Regions from separate parts of the Comamonas sp. B-9 genome, predicted to be linked through region 2. Evidence: predicted binding sites of a transcription regulator. Region 2 holds the regulator's gene; the other holds the start of a gene.

Region 1 (9,929 bases), on a different contig from region 2:
GGCCTTGATGATGCTGCACCGGCTCTCGCGCTATATCCCGCACTTTATTGCGCTGTCGGCCTCCAGCCCCTTTGTGCAGGGGCAGGACACGGCCTTTGATTCTGCCCGGCTCAATTCGGTGTTTGCGTTTCCGCTCTCGGGCCGGGCGCCGTTTGCGCTGCACTGGGAGGACTTTGAGCGCTACTACGACAAGATGACTGCCACCGGCGTGATCCACAGCATGAAGGACTTCTACTGGGATATCCGGCCCAAGCCCGAGTTTGGCACGGTGGAGGTGCGGGTGTTTGACACGCCGCTGTCCATCGAGCGCGCCGTGGCGCTGGCTGCCTATGTGCAGGCGCTGGGCGCCTGGTTCCTGGCCGAGGAGCCGTTCGAGCCCAGTGAGGACGATTACCTGGTCTACACCTACAACCGCTTCCAGGCCTGCCGTTTTGGACTCGAAGGCGCCTATGTGGACCCGGCGACCAGCGAATCCTTTGGGTTGCGCGAGCATATCTTGCTCACCTTGCAGCGTATCCAGTCCTATGTGCCGGAGAACAGCAAGGAGGCCTTGCAGCAGCTGCGCAAGACCGTCAACGAAGGCGTCAACGATGCGAGCCGCTTGCGCGAAGCCTACGCGCAGGCCCAGCAGCTCCCTGAGGTGGTGCGCCAGTCGACCTTGCGCTTCCGATATTGACGCAAAACTGCCCATTAAATCCACCGGCTTGAAGGCCATCCGGGGCTGGCCTGCATTACAGTGCATGGGCCAGCCATTCTTTATGCCTTCAACCGTGTCTGAAAAATCTCTGCTGCTCATCCAGGTCGGCACACCGCCCGACGATATCCGTGCCCAGGTCGGCGATTTGCCGCTGTGGTTTTCCACCGTCCTCGCCGCTGGGCCCGCCTTCAAGGTGGTGCGGGTGTTCGAGGGCGAGGCCTTGCCGCCGCATGATGCACACAGCGCCGCGATCATCACCGGCTCCTGGGCGATGGTGACGGACCTGCTGCCCTGGAGCGAGGCGACCGCCCAATGGATACGGGAGGCGATGGCGCGTGACATGCCGCTCTTTGGCATTTGTTACGGGCACCAGCTGATGGCCCATGCGCTGGGTGGCCGGGTGGATTACCACCCGCAAGGCCGCGAGATGGGTTGCCTGGATATTGATCTGCTGCCAGGCGCAGAGCACGAGGCCTTGCTGGTCGGCTCAGGCCCGCATTTCAAAGCCAACCTGACCCATATGCAGACGGTGCTGGAGCTGCCGCCCGGCGCCCGGGTACTGGCCCGCTCGGCCCATGATCCGCACCAGGTCGTGCGCTATGGGCCCCATGCGGTGTCCACCCAGTTCCATCCGGAGTTCAGCCAAACGGTGGCTGCCGCCTGCATCGAGCTGCGCGCGCAGGTGCTGCAATCTGAAGGTTTTGAGCCGGCGGCGATGCTGGAGCAGCTGAGCGACACGCCCGTGCCCCAGCAGATGCTGCAGCGCTTTGTGGCCGCCTATGCCAGCCAGCCAGCAGCTGCGCTGGCACTGCAAGCGGCCCAGGTGCCTCAGGCCGAGACGATCTTGACGGTATAGCCCTTGCCGGAGGCGATCACCTCCAGCAGGCGGTCGATATTGGGGTGCGCGCCGGGGCGGGCCTTGGCGTCGTCCGTGTGCTCGGCAAAGATCGTGAGGCCTTCTTCGGCCGCTGCCACATTGATGCCGCCATGCTTGGCGGCCAGTGCGTTGTAGACCTTGGCCGAACCCGCCTTGCCGGGGGCATTGGGAATGGTGGCTGCAACTTGGCCTTCGGCATCGATCAGTTGCAGCTCGGCGATATGGTCGATGGAGGGCAGGGACTGGAGGTTGTCAGCAAAAGCCATGGGGATTCCTGGGCGCAAAGGTGGTATCAAAAAAATAGCTGCCGGTGCTTATTGCATGGGCAGCTCACGGGTTTTGTATTATGCAACAGCGCTTGCCGCCAACGGGGGCAGGGCGGTGCTGGCAGCGCTCCTCGCGCGCATTAGCCCTGGGCCTTGACCAGGTCCATGATAAAGCGCCAATGCGCCTCGTCCACCGGCGTGATCGACAGGCGATTGCCTTTTTGCAGCACGCGCATGTCTTGCAGCTCGGGGTACTGGCGCAATGCAGCCACCGAGATGGGCTTGATCTTGCGCAGTGCCTGCACATCGAGCATCAACCAGCGCGGGGCCTCCGGCTTGGACTTGGGGTCATAGTATTTGGACTGCGGGTCAAACTGGCTGGAATCGGGCCGCAGCCGGCCTGCAATGCGGGCGATGCCGTAAATACCGGGCTCGGCGCAGCTCGAATGCCAGTACAGCACACCGTCACCCACCTGCATGTCATCGCGCATGAAATTGCGCGCCTGGTAATTGCGCACCCCATCCCAGGCAATGGTGGCATCAGGGGCGCTGAGCGCATGGTCGATCCCATATTCGTCCGGCTCGTTTTTCATCAGCCAGTAGCGGGGGGATGCAGCGTTCATGGTGTTTGTTGGTGAAGGAGAGGGAGCCATTGGGTGGCACGGCCTGGAGCCAGCCGCGCATGCATGCGCCATGCTAAACGATGCGCCGGCGCTGCTGCTGCCAGCACAGCCATGCGGGCCTGCGGATCACCGGCGGCGTTTATACGAGACAAGCCACAGCGGAATTGGCGGCAACATAGTACAATAGAGAGCTTTGCAAGCTTTTATAGCTTGGAGGCGCTCGCTGCCCTGGCAGCTGCGCCGTCAATATTGTGTGGGATGCTGGCTGTTGCGCCCCGTTGTCGGGCTGGCAGATATCCGCTTGGTTGCCTTGCAGACCCTTGCCCCTTGGGTGGCGAGAGTTGGCATGGCCCTCCCGAACCATGGAGAGAGCCACCGCTTGTTGGTGGCACTGAGAACAGCATGGCGAACCGGTTTCGCACATGCACCACTAGACAAGGATTCGTCGACTTATATGGCTAAAGAAGAACTGATTGAGATGCAGGGCTCCGTGACCGAAGTGCTGCCCGATTCGCGCTTTCGCGTGAAGCTGGACAACGGCCACGAGCTGATCGCTTACACAGGCGGCAAAATGCGCAAGCACCACATTCGCATTCTGGCCGGTGACAAGGTGTCGCTGGAGATGTCGCCCTACGATCTGAGCAAGGGCCGCATCACTTTCCGTCACCTGCCTGGCCGCGGCCCGGCACCGACCCAACAACGTTAACCGCATGGGTGGAGGCCGCTGTAAAAAAATCGTCAAATACGAAATGCAGCTGCCAAAACCCTGGTTACAATAACGGCTTAGTCGGAGCGTAGCGCAGCCTGGTAGCGCATCTGCTTTGGGAGCAGAGGGTCGCGAGTTCGAACCCCGCCGCTCCGACCATTCCATTTAAAAACCTGTTGCATGCAAATGCAGCAGGTTTTTTTGTTTTGGCGATTCTTGGCAATTTGCGATATCGCGCGGTTTATTCAGATGGAGTGCCGGCAAGCATCTTTGGCAACCATCTTTCACATTCTGCTTCATGCATGGCGCTTGGCGCGGCCCTCTCGTTTTTGCTGCGCAGCGGGCAGGGCGGCTGTCTCGCCAACCGCCCCGGCAGATGAAAAGTTGTCAAAGTAATCATTTTTCGCCGGAAGTGGCTCCGGCTCGATATACAATAACGGCTTAGTCGGAGCGTAGCGCAGCCTGGTAGCGCATCTGCTTTGGGAGCAGAGGGTCGTGAGTTCGAATCCCACCGCTCCGACCATCCTTATCGAAACCTGTTGCACGCAAGTGCAGCAGGTTTTTCGTTTGGGCGGTGCTGCAAAAGGGCGAAGTACCGCCCGCCATTCAGCTTGGTCTATGGCTTGATGAGCCAGGCAATCAACCAGATGGTGATCGCCATCAACATGGGGGGATGATGCCCCTCTTCATCACCGGGAATGTGCCCACCCGGATACATATATTTACCGGCTCCCTGCGCGTTGATTTTGCTGCATTCTTCGCTGAAACAGCCAGTGCCTAGCAGAAATCGGGCCTGATTTTCTGCTGCCAAGAACGCTACAGGTAGCGTACACTCAAGCCCATAGACACCATATGTAGTGTCCACCGCTTCCCCCACAGGTTTATTGATGCTGGTCTCGCGCCAGCCAAAACGCGCCAGCCATGCCTGGCGCGTTTTGGCGCGGGACTGCCGCGTCTTGCGCCCGTGGTCCTGCGTTTTTTATCCCATTAGAAACATCGCAAATGAACCAGACAAGCACTATGAGAGTCACCAAGCGTGACGGTCGCGTTGAGCCTATCGACCTCGACAAAATCCACCGGGTGATTGACTGGGCGGCCAAAGGCCTGAGCAATGTGTCGGTCTCACAGATCGAGCTGCAGTCGCATATCCAGTTTTATGACGGCATCCGCACCGATGCGATCCATGAAACCATCATCAAGTCTGCGGCCGACCTGATCTCCGAAGACGCACCGGACTACCAGTACGTGGCAGCGCGCCTGGCGATCTTCCACCTGCGCAAGATCGCCTTTGGCCAGTTCGAGCCGCCGCACCTGTACGACCATGTGCAAAAGCTCACCGAGCTCAAGAAGTACGACCCGCACCTGCTGGCCGACTACAGCCGCGAAGAGTACGACGAGATCAATGCTTTCATCGACCACTGGCGCGATATGGACTTCTCCTACGCAGCCGTCAAGCAGCTCGAAGGCAAGTACCTGGTGCAAAACCGGGTGACCAAGCGCATCTACGAAAGCCCGCAGATCCTCTACGTGCTGGTGGCGATGAGCCTGTTTGCCAAGTACCCGGCCGACCGCCGTCTGCAGTACATCAAGCGCTTCTATGACGCCGTCTCGCGCTTCAAGATTTCGCTGCCCACGCCCATCATGTCGGGCGTGCGCACACCGCTGCGCCAGTTCAGCTCCTGCGTGCTGATCGAGTGCGATGACAGCCTCGACAGCATCAACGCCACCACCAGCGCGATTGTGAAGTACGTCTCGCAGCGCGCCGGTATCGGCATCAACGGCGGCCGCATCCGCGCGCTGGGCAGCGAGATCCGGGGCGGCGAGGCGCAGCACACCGGCTGCCTGCCTTTCTTCAAGATGTTCCAGTCGGCCGTCAAGTCCTGCTCGCAGGGCGGCGTGCGCGGTGGTGCCGCCACCTTGTTCTACCCGCTGTGGCACCTGGAAGCCGAGTCGCTGCTGGTGCTCAAGAACAACCGTGGCGTCGAGGAAAACCGCATCCGCCATCTGGACTACGGTATCCAGATCAACCGCATGCTCTACCAGCGCCTGATCAAGGGCCAGAGCATCAGCCTGTTCTCGCCCCATGATGTGCCCGGTCTGTACGAGGCCTTCTTTGCTGACCAGAACAAGTTCGAAGAGCTGTACGTCAAGTACGAGGCCGACGAATCCATCCGCAAGCGCACCCTGCCAGCGGTGGAGCTGTTCTCGCTGATGATGCAAGAGCGCGCCAGCACCGGCCGTATCTACATCCAGAACGTGGACCATTGCAACACCCACAGCCCGTTCAACCCGGCCGTCGCTCCCGTGCGCCAGTCGAACCTGTGCATGGAAATCCTGCTGCCCACCAGCCCGCTCGAAGACATCAAGGACGAGAACGGCGAAATTGCGCTGTGCACCCTGTCCGCCTTCAACCTGGGCGCGCTCGAATCGACCGACGAGCTCGAAGAGCTGGCCGACCTGATCGTGCGTGCACTCGATGCGCTGCTGGACTACCAGGACTACCCGGTGGCCGCCGCCCGCATTGCGACCGAAAAGCGCCGCTCGCTGGGCGTGGGCGTGATCAACTACGCCTACTACCTGGCCAAGAACGGCGTGCGCTACTCCGACGGTTCGGCCAATGGCCTGACCCACCGTACCTTCGAAGCCATCCAGTACTACCTGCTGAAGGCCTCGGTGCAGCTGTCGCGCGAGTTCGGCCCTTGCACCGCTTTTGCCGAGACCAACTACGCGGCCGGCATCCTGCCGATCGACACCTACAAGAAGGACATCGACGCGCTGACCGATGAGCCCCTGCACCTGGACTGGGAAACCCTGCGCGCCGAGATCAAGACCCACGGCCTGCGCAACTCGACCTTGACGGCGCTGATGCCATCCGAGACCTCCAGCCAGATCGCCAACGCGACCAATGGCATCGAGCCTCCACGTGGATTTGTGTCGGTCAAGCAGTCCAAGGACGGCATCCTGCGCCAGGTGGTGCCGGAGATCGATCGCCTGAAGGGCCAGTACGAGCTGCTCTGGCAAATGCCCAACAACGATGGCTACTTGAAGCTCGTAGGCCTGATGCAGAAGTTCGTCGACCAGTCCATCTCGGCCAACACCAACTACGACCCACAGCGCTTTACCGATGGCAAGGTGCCGATGCAGCAACTGCTCAAGGACCTGCTGCAGGCCTACAAGTTTGGTGTCAAGACCCTGTACTACCACAACACCCGTGACGGTGCCGAAGACATGCAGGGCGCAGCCGCAGAAGACGACTGCGCCAGCGGCGCCTGCAAGATCTAAGCGGAGAGAAGGCGATGGCATACAGCACCTTCTCCAAGGTCGACAATGACCAGCTCAAGGAACCGATGTTCTTTGGCAATTCGGTCAATGTCGCCCGCTACGACCAGCAGAAGTACCCGATCTTCGAGAAGCTGATCGAAAAGCAGCTCTCGTTTTTCTGGCGCCCTGAGGAAGTAGACATCACGCAGGACCGGATCGACTACCAGAACCTGCCCGACCACGAAAAGCACATCTTCATCAGCAACCTGAAGTACCAGACGCTGCTCGACTCCATCCAGGGCCGCAGCCCCAACATGGCCTTCCTGCCGCTGGTGTCGCTGCCCGAGCTGGAGACCTGGATCGAGACCTGGGCGTTCTCCGAGACCATCCACTCGCGCTCCTACACGCACATCCTGCGCAACATCGTCAACGATCCTTCGGTGATCTTTGACGACATCATGCGCAACGAGAGCATCAAGCTGCGTGCGGGCGATATCTCGTCCTACTATGATGACCTGATCCGTGATGCCATGCTGCACGCCCAGCTGGGCGCAGGCAGCCACACGATCAATGGCGTGGTGCACCAGATTGATGTGTACCAGCTCAAGAAGAAGATGTACCTGTGCCTGATGAATGTGAACATTCTGGAGGCCATCCGCTTTTATGTGAGCTTTGCCTGCTCCTTCGCGTTTGCCGAGCGCAAGCTGATGGAGGGCAATGCCAAGATCATCCGCCTGATTGCCCGCGATGAGGCGCTGCACCTGACCGGTACCCAGCACTTGCTCAACATCATGCGCTCGGGCCAGGACGATCCGGACTTTGCCAAGATCGCCAAAGAGACCGAGCAGGAATGCTTTGAGATGTTCAAGACCGCGGCCTTGCAGGAAAAGCAGTGGGCCGAGTACCTGTTCCGCGACGGCTCGATGATTGGCCTCAACAAGGACATCCTGAGCCAGTATGTGGAGTACATCACCAATATCCGCATGACCGCGATCGGGCTCAAGCCCGCGTTCGAGAACGCCAAGAGCAACCCGATCCCCTGGATCAACACCTGGCTGTCGTCCGACACCGTGCAGGTGGCCCCGCAAGAGGTGGAGCTGAGCTCTTACCTGGTGGGCCAGATCAACGCCGAAGTCTCGCTCGATGACCTGAGCGGAATCGAGTTGTGACCACCGTCAGCACCACGGACACCCTCATACGCGTGCTGCCAGGGGAGACCCTGCTCGAAGCGCTGGAGCGCACGGGCCACGATGTGGAGTACCAGTGCCGTGGTGGCTATTGCGGCAGCTGCCGTCTCACCTTGGTGGAGGGCGAAGTCGTCTACACCCAGGAGCCGCTGGCCTTTGTCGGACCCAATGAGGTGGTTCCCTGCTGCTGCATGGTCAAGACCCCCATCAAGGTGGAATGCAGCCTGCGGCAAGTGGAAACCAGCGCTGACGATAAGAGCCAGCTGGCCCTGGATTTGTAATTCTTCTGCTGTTCTGCGTACAGGCCCCAAGCTTTGCTTGGGGCTTTTTTTGTGGCTGAATCCGGTGCCTGAATGCGGTATATCGCTAAGGCCTGGCGCGCCTATAGCCTCGCATTTTTTGCTGTCCTTCCAAGCTTTACACAAGCATCTCTTGGCGGTTTTACAGCACCTGTCCGCCCTGATTGGTGCAAGCTGCCGCCGCATGGTGCAGCAGCGCGCTGGCCTGGTGCATCGGCCACCCAAAACCAGGCATTGCTGCGCTGCTGCAGTGCATGGCCACCGGGTTAGCGCGTAATGGTTTTTACCCGCGAAGCACAGCTTGTGCCCGCCCTCGAATTTCTTGTTTGCGCCGACTGGGCGATCACTTGATCATCGCTGCCAGGTCAGAGCTTCTGATCCACACAGCTTGCATGATTCGGAGATACCAGATGGCAACAAGCCAAGTCATACGCGCCGGGGCAGACATCGGCGGCACTTTCACAGATATCGCGCTCGAGGTCGATGGCGTCCTGTTCAGCGAGAAGGTCCTGACGGACTATGAAAAACCTGAGCGCGCCATCGTCACCGGCCTCAAACAGGCGGCAGCCCAGGCAGGCATTGCGCCAGCGCAGATCGGCACGGTGATCCACGGCACGACCCTGGCCACCAACTCGCTGATTGAGCGGCGCGGCGCCAAGACCGCCTTCATCACCAGCGAAGGTTTTCGCGATGTGATCGAGATGCGCAACGAGGGCCGTTTTGAGCAGTACGACCTGGCCATCCAGCTGCCCGCGCCGCTGATTGCCCGCAACCACCGCTATACCGTGCAAGGCCGGCTTGATGCCAAGGGCCAGGAGCTGCAGCCGCTCGATGAGGCAGAGGTGCAGGACGTGATTGCCCAGCTGCGCGAGGGTGCGTACGACAGCGTGGCCGTGGGCCTGATGCACAGCTACAAGAACCCGGCCCATGAAAAGCGGGTGCGGGCGCTGATTGTAGAGGCGCTGCCCCAGCTGTCGGTGTCCATCTCCAGCGAGGTGTCGCCGCAGATCCGTGAGTTCGAGCGCTTCAACACCGTCTGCGCCAATGCGTATGTGAAGCCGCTCATGTCCTCCTACCTGCAGCGCCTGGCCCAGGCCTTGGTGGAAGAGGGCATGCATTGCCCGCTCTACCTGATCCACTCGGGCGGCGGGCTGATGTCGCTGGCCAATGCGGCCGAGTTCCCGGTGCGCCTGCTCGAATCCGGCCCAGCCGGTGGCGCCATCTACGCCAGCGATTTTGCGGCCAAGTACGGCCAGGACAAGGTGGTGTCTTTTGACATGGGCGGCACCACCGCCAAGATCTGCCTCATCGACCAGCATGTGCCCAAGACGGCGCGCGTGTTTGAAGTGGCGCGCAGCTACCGCTTCAAAAAGGGCAGCGGCATGCCGATCTCCATCCCCGTCATCGAGATGATCGAGATCGGCGCGGGTGGTGGCTCCATCGCCCATGTGGACGACATGCGCCAGGTGCGTGTGGGGCCGGAGAGCGCGGGCTCGGAACCCGGCCCTGCCAGCTACGGCCGGGGCGGCACGCGCCCCACGGTGACCGATGCCGACTTGCTGCTGCACAAGCTGGACCCGGCACGCTTTGCCGGCGGCAGCATGCGGCTGAACATGCCTGCCGCGCAAGACGCCATGGCCACCCATGTCGGCCAGGCGCAAGGCCTGGACGCGGTGCGTGCGGCCTACGCCGTGGCCGAAGTGGTGGACGAGAACATGGCCAATGCCGCGCGCATGCATGCCGTGGAGTCCGGCCAGGACCTGGAGGCCTACACGATGATCGCCTACGGTGGCGCAGCGCCGTTGCATGCGGTGCGGCTGTGTGAAAAGCTGGGCATCCATCGCCTGCTGATCCCGACGGGCGCCGGCGTGGGCTCGGCCATCGGCTTTTTGCGCACCCCCTTTGCCTATGAGTCGCTGCGCAGCTCGGTGATGCGCATGAGCCAGTTCGATGGCGAGGCCGTCAATGCCATGCTGCGCGAGATGGAGGTCGAGGTGAGCGCCTTTTTGCACG
Region 2 (5,538 bases):
CGGCGCCCACGGTGGCCGCTGGCGCCGTGGCCAAAAAGTGGCTCAAAGAGAAGTTCGGTACCGCGTTCCGCGCCTGCATGCTGCAGGTGGGCGAGGTGGCCCTGCCTTTTGAGGACTGGGCCCATGTGCCCAACAACCCGTTTTTTGCGCCGGTGGCCGATGTGACCCGCTATGAAGACTATATGGATGCGCTACGCAAGGCGGGCGACTCCTGCGGCGCGCTGATCCGCGTGCAGGCCAGCGGCGTACCCGTGGGCCTGGGCGAGCCGCTGTACGACAAACTCGATGCCGACATCGCCTACGCAATGATGGGGCTCAATGCCGTCAAGGCCGTCGAGATTGGTGCCGGTTTTGACAGCGTGGCCCAGCGCGGCACCACGCATGGCGACTCGCTCAGCCCCCAGGGCTTTCGCAGCAACAATGCCGGCGGCATTCTGGGCGGCATCAGCACCGGCCAGGACATCGAGATCCGCATCGCCATCAAGCCCACCAGCTCGATCATCAGCCCGCGCGAGTCCATCGATACCGAGGGCAAGAGCACCGAGGTCATCACCAAGGGCCGGCACGACCCCTGCGTGGGCATCCGCGCCGCACCGATTGCCGAGGCCTTGCTGGCCATGGTGCTGATGGACCATGCGCTACGCCACCGCGCCCAGAACAGCGATGTGGTGCAGGCCGTGGGCCCGATTGCCGCCGAGGCGCCGCGAGCCTGACGAGGCGCAGCCCGGGCCGGCTCGGTGGCTGGCCCCCAAAGAAAAATGCGAACCCAGGGGTTCGCATTTTTTTGTGCCTCAGTCCTTTTTACGGGCGCTGTCTTTCTTGGGCTCGGGCGGCGGGGTCGTTACTTCGTCGACGATGGACTTGAACTGGTCAATGTCCTCGAAGCTGCGATAGACGCTGGCATAGCGGATGTAGGCCACCTTGTCGAGCTTTTGCAGCTCGGCCATGACCAGCTCGCCGATCAAATGCGTCTGCACCTCACGCGCACCCAGGGTGCGTAGCTTGTCCTCGACATGCTCGAGCGCCAGGTCCACCTTGTCGATGGGAACCGGGCGCTTGCGCAGCGCCAGGCTGAATGAGCCGCGCAGCTTGCTGCGGTCGTAGTCGATGCGCCGGCCGTCCTTTTTGACGATGACCGGCAGGCTGACTTCGGGCCGTTCATAGGTGGTGAAGCGCTTTTCGCAGTTGCCGCACTGGCGCCTGCGCCGTACAAAGCCGCCGTCTTCTGCAACACGGGTCTCCACCACCTGGGTATCGGGATGGCTGCAGAAGGGGCATTTCATAGGCGCGGGCGCAGGTCAGATCAGCGGTAGACGGGGAAGCGTGCGGTCAGGGCGTTGACCTTGGCGCGCACGGCAGCGATGTTGGCCTCGTCCCGTGGGTTGTCCAGCACATCGGCGATCAGGTTGGCCGTGAGGCGCGCCTCTTCGTCCTTGAAACCACGGGTGGTCATCGCGGGCGTACCGATACGGATACCGCTGGTGACCATCGGCTTTTCCGGGTCGTTGGGGATGGAGTTCTTGTTGATCGTCATATGGGCAGCGCCCAGCACGGCTTCGGCTTCCTTGCCGGTGATGCCCTTGGCGCGCAGGTCCACCAGCATCACGTGGCTTTGGGTGCCGCCGGAGATGATGCGCAGGCCGCGCTCGGTCAGGGTCTCGGCCACGATGCGGGCGTTGGTCTTGACCTGCTGGGCGTACTGCTTGAACTCAGGCGTCAGCGCTTCCTTGAAGGCCACGGCCTTGGCTGCGATCACGTGCATCAGCGGGCCGCCTTGCAGGCCGGGGAACACGGCCGAGTTGATGGCCTTTTCGTGCTCGGCCTTCATCAGGATCACGCCGCCACGGGGGCCGCGCAGGCTCTTGTGGGTGGTCGTGGTCACCACGTCGGCGTGGGGCACAGGGTTGGGGTATTCGCCAGCGGCGATCAGACCGGCGTAGTGGGCCATGTCGACCATAAAGATCGCGCCCACATCCTTGGCCACCTTGGCAAAGCGGGCAAAGTCGATTTCCAGCGAGTAGGCCGATGCGCCGGCGATGATCAGCTTGGGCTTGGTCTCGTGCGCCTTCTTTTCCATGGCGTCGTAGTCCAGCTCTTCCTTCTCGTTCAGGCCGTAGGAGACGACGTTGAACCACTTGCCGGAGATATTGAGCGGCATGCCATGGGTCAGGTGACCGCCTTCGGCCAGGCTCATGCCCATGATGGTGTCGCCGGGCTTGAGGAAAGCCAGGAAAACCGCTTCATTGGCCGATGCGCCGCAATGGGGTTGCACATTGGCAGCATCGGCGCCGAACAGTTGCTTGACGCGGTCGATGGCCAGCTGCTCGGCGATATCGACAAATTCGCAGCCGCCGTAGTAGCGCTTGCCGGGGTAGCCTTCGGCGTACTTGTTGGTCAGCTGGGTGCCCTGGGCCCACATCACGGCGGGGGAGGCATAGTTTTCGCTGGCGATCAGCTCGATGTGCTGCTCTTGGCGCTGGTTTTCGGCCTGGATGGCCGCAAAGAGTTCTGCGTCGGTCTGTTCGACAAGGATGTTACGTTGGTACATGGCGGTCGTTGGAGTCAGAAGTGAGCCCTGCCTGCCAACAGTGAGGTTGGCGAAAACAGGGGCTGCCCAGGCGCACGGCTAACACGTGGCGGGTGCGGGGGGCGATGCGCTCGCCCTGGCACTGCACGGTACGCTCCCCGGTGGTTGCTGCAGGCCGGGCCTGCATTCCACGTCAACAATCCGGTCATACAGATGTCTATCGCCAGTCGCGTACCCGGCTAGTGTAGCCGAGCTGCACCGGCCTGGGGCAATGGGTTTATCGCCACGTCTGGATAAAAACCGGTTCCGGGAAGCTGTGCCAGGGCCAGAAAAAACAAAAGCACCCGGCTGGGTGCTTGTGCGAAGAGGGCGATGAGCCGGAGGGGCTGGTCAGGAACCCATGGCCACGGCGGTGGCCTCGGCCTTGGCCGCTGCTGGCAGCGCGGCTTGCTTGTCGGCCAGGGCCACGGTTTCAGAAGCGTTGCCTGCAGCTGCGCTGTTGCTGGCGGCCTTGGCCTTGTCGGCCACGGTGCCGGCTGCGGCGGGCGTATCCGCCTGGGCCGACAGCGAAGGCTTGGCAGCGGGGGCCACCGGTGCCTTGGGCGTGTTGCTGCGGCCTTCGGCCACTTGCTTGATGCGGAAGTGCTCGGCCATCACCTTGGCGGCGTAGCCACCGTCGGTCGGCAGGTTGGCAGCGCCCACATAGTATTTGAGGCCGCCTTCGAGCGAGCCGGCGCGCTCAATGCATTCTTGCAGCACCTTGACACCCACGCGCAGGTTGGTCACCGGGTCAAAGGCCGCAAAGTGGCCGCCGAAGTGCTCGTACTTGTCGGTGTGGATCTTGGTCATCACCTGCATCAGGCCTTGCGCACCCACCGAGCTTTGGGCAAAGGGGTTGAAGCTCGACTCCACAGCCATGATCGCCAGGATCAGGGTGGGGTCCAGCTTGGTTTCCTTGCCCACCAGGTAGGCTTCGGAGACGAGCACGGCCAGGGGCTCTGGCGCTACGCGGTATTTCTTGGCCAGCCAATAGGCCACATTGGCTTGGTTGCGGGGCAATTGCTGGGGGTTGCTGGCGGTGGCACGGTCCACGGCCGCCACCATGGCGGCATCGTCGCCAGTGGATGCATCGGCATCGGCACCTGCCAGATCAACGGTTGGCGCATGCGTGCGGGCCTGCAGCCAGCTGCGCAATTGCGCCTCGCCGGCGTGGCGCAGGTCGTCGCGCGACACCAGGGTGAGGGCGCAGAACGCCACCACCAGACCAATCAAAGCAAAACTGTTGTGTGCCATGGTCATCAGACCACGGCTGATGGTGGCGCTCAATGAGCGCGCACCGGCATCCACTTGCGCGGGAGCCGTCATAGGGATTTTTCCTTTCTAAGTCCCGCCACCTCCAACAAATAGCCCGGCGGATAGTGCACCGGGCTGGGGTCTGGCAGGGTGGAGCCACACTGTCCTGTGTGGTCTCCGGCAGGCTGTCTGCGTTGCAGACGGCCCTTTGTCGTTTCAAGCACGCTCTTGCGTGTCAGGGGCTACGATCAAAACACCGTGAGGGGTGTTGACTAAAAAATCAGCAATCAATGCAATGGGCTGAATTCTAGAAGCTTGCTTAATACTCAGTCAACACTATTGAATTGGAAAATGAGAAAAAAAAGTAATAAAAAAACGTGTATAGCGGGCTGCTGCAGGGCCGGATCCGGGCAGGGGCGGCAGCCAGCCCTGCAGCGGGGATGGCAGGCAGAAAAAGCACCGGATCGGTGCCCTGTCGGGGACCCGGTTTTATGGGTTCAATAGCTTGTATTTAATCTTTTAAATACATTGATTGATATAAAGGATGCAGCAAAAAGTCAATCTTTATCAAATGCTGCGCGGCTGTTGTGCTCTATTTTTGGTGTAGCGCGCAGCCCCATTTGCGCTTTTGCAGCCCAGGGCGGTGCCTGGGTGCCGCCTGCGCATAGGCGCACAGAACCGTTGCGGGCCGCGCAAAACGCTGGCCTGATTTGGGCGGGCAGGTCTTGGTCATCATGCGGTCATCTGCGCCTACACAAATTTCACATGAAAAGGCCAAAAAACTGTATAAAAACCAGGATAAACCAGCCAATAACCCATGGCTACATCAGGTTTTTGGCATTTATACCTGGGTAAAATATCGGTGGACGCAAAAAAGCAGGGCCTGGCGTTGTGTTTTTGCGGCTCCACGCTGCGGTTTGGCATGCCGCAGTGTGAAAAGCATCGCGGTGTTCGAGGAGGGCGGACGGGCGGATGCCCGATCCGGCTGTTGGATCCATGCATCGCGGCATCGCCCCCTGCTGCTTTCGACCATGGCCGTGCCGCTACCGCAGGGGGTGCCGCCATAGAAACTGCGTTTTTCCTCTATATATAGAGGCACACCGTTTCCTGGGGCAGCCTGCAGGATTTGAACGATTGTGAACCAGCGACAGATGCCGCTTTTGTGTGCTAAGCCAGCGCCGCCACAGCGGCTTATTTGTGCACAATGGATCTTGGGCCTGCCATCGCAGCCATGGATACCATGGGGTGGGCCGTACTGACTCTGAGTGAGGATCATCGCCGTGAGCGAAACGCAAGAAACAAACAAGAAAAAGGTCGTCGCGATGCGCTGGTTGCGCCGGCTGGGATGGTGCCTGCTGGCGCTGCTGCTGCTGTGGGCGCTGTCGTGGCTGCTGCTGCCCTGGCTGCTGCGCACCCAGGGAGAGAAGCTGGGCACGGAAAAACTCGGGCGGGCGGTGCATATCGGGGCGGTGGAGTTCAAGCCCTGGTCGCTGGAGCTGACCGTGCGCGATCTGCAGATCGCCGGGCCCCAGGCAGACAGCGCGGCGATGCTGGCGGTCGAGCGCATCTATGTGGATGCCGATATCCAGTCGGTGTTCAGGCTCGCACCGGTGCTCGATGCCATCCAGGTGGACAAGCCCGTGCTGCGCATCGCGCAGACTGCCCCCGGGAAATTTGATTTTGACGACATTCTGCAAAAGCTGCGCAGCCCTGAGCCG

Evidence for each region. Region 2 encodes NrdR, which represses ribonucleotide reductase genes. Its sites were predicted from a motif close to CACNANATNTNGTG; they were not measured.
Region 1: nrdA (class 1a ribonucleoside-diphosphate reductase subunit alpha) is a predicted target of NrdR. The motif match lies at 4,016-4,029, and genes of this name have one in related genera.

The regions. Positions count from the first base shown of each region.
Region 1 covers NZ_KE148643.1:18,132-28,060, reverse strand. The annotation lists gene H928_RS0119780 (YbdK family carboxylate-amine ligase) at 1-676, shown strand, start outside; gene H928_RS28875 (glutamine amidotransferase) at 771-1,553, shown strand; gene H928_RS0119770 (DUF2322 family protein) at 1,526-1,840, opposite strand; gene H928_RS28870 (EVE domain-containing protein) at 1,981-2,463, opposite strand; gene infA (translation initiation factor IF-1) at 2,918-3,169, shown strand; tRNA gene H928_RS0119755 (tRNA-Pro) at 3,252-3,328, shown strand; tRNA gene H928_RS0119750 (tRNA-Pro) at 3,616-3,692, shown strand; gene H928_RS31750 (hypothetical protein) at 3,786-3,980, opposite strand; gene nrdA (class 1a ribonucleoside-diphosphate reductase subunit alpha) at 4,190-6,451, shown strand; gene nrdB (class Ia ribonucleoside-diphosphate reductase subunit beta) at 6,466-7,599, shown strand; gene yfaE (class I ribonucleotide reductase maintenance protein YfaE) at 7,596-7,898, shown strand; gene H928_RS0119725 (hydantoinase/oxoprolinase family protein) at 8,327-9,929, shown strand, end outside.
Region 2 covers NZ_KE148668.1:47,442-52,979, forward strand. The annotation lists gene aroC (chorismate synthase) at 1-713, shown strand, start outside; gene nrdR (transcriptional regulator NrdR) at 792-1,283, opposite strand; gene glyA (serine hydroxymethyltransferase) at 1,304-2,548, opposite strand; ZMP/ZTP riboswitch at 2,606-2,768, opposite strand; gene H928_RS29600 (lytic transglycosylase domain-containing protein) at 2,918-3,892, opposite strand; partial or broken gene H928_RS32645 (hypothetical protein) at 5,101-5,538, shown strand, end outside.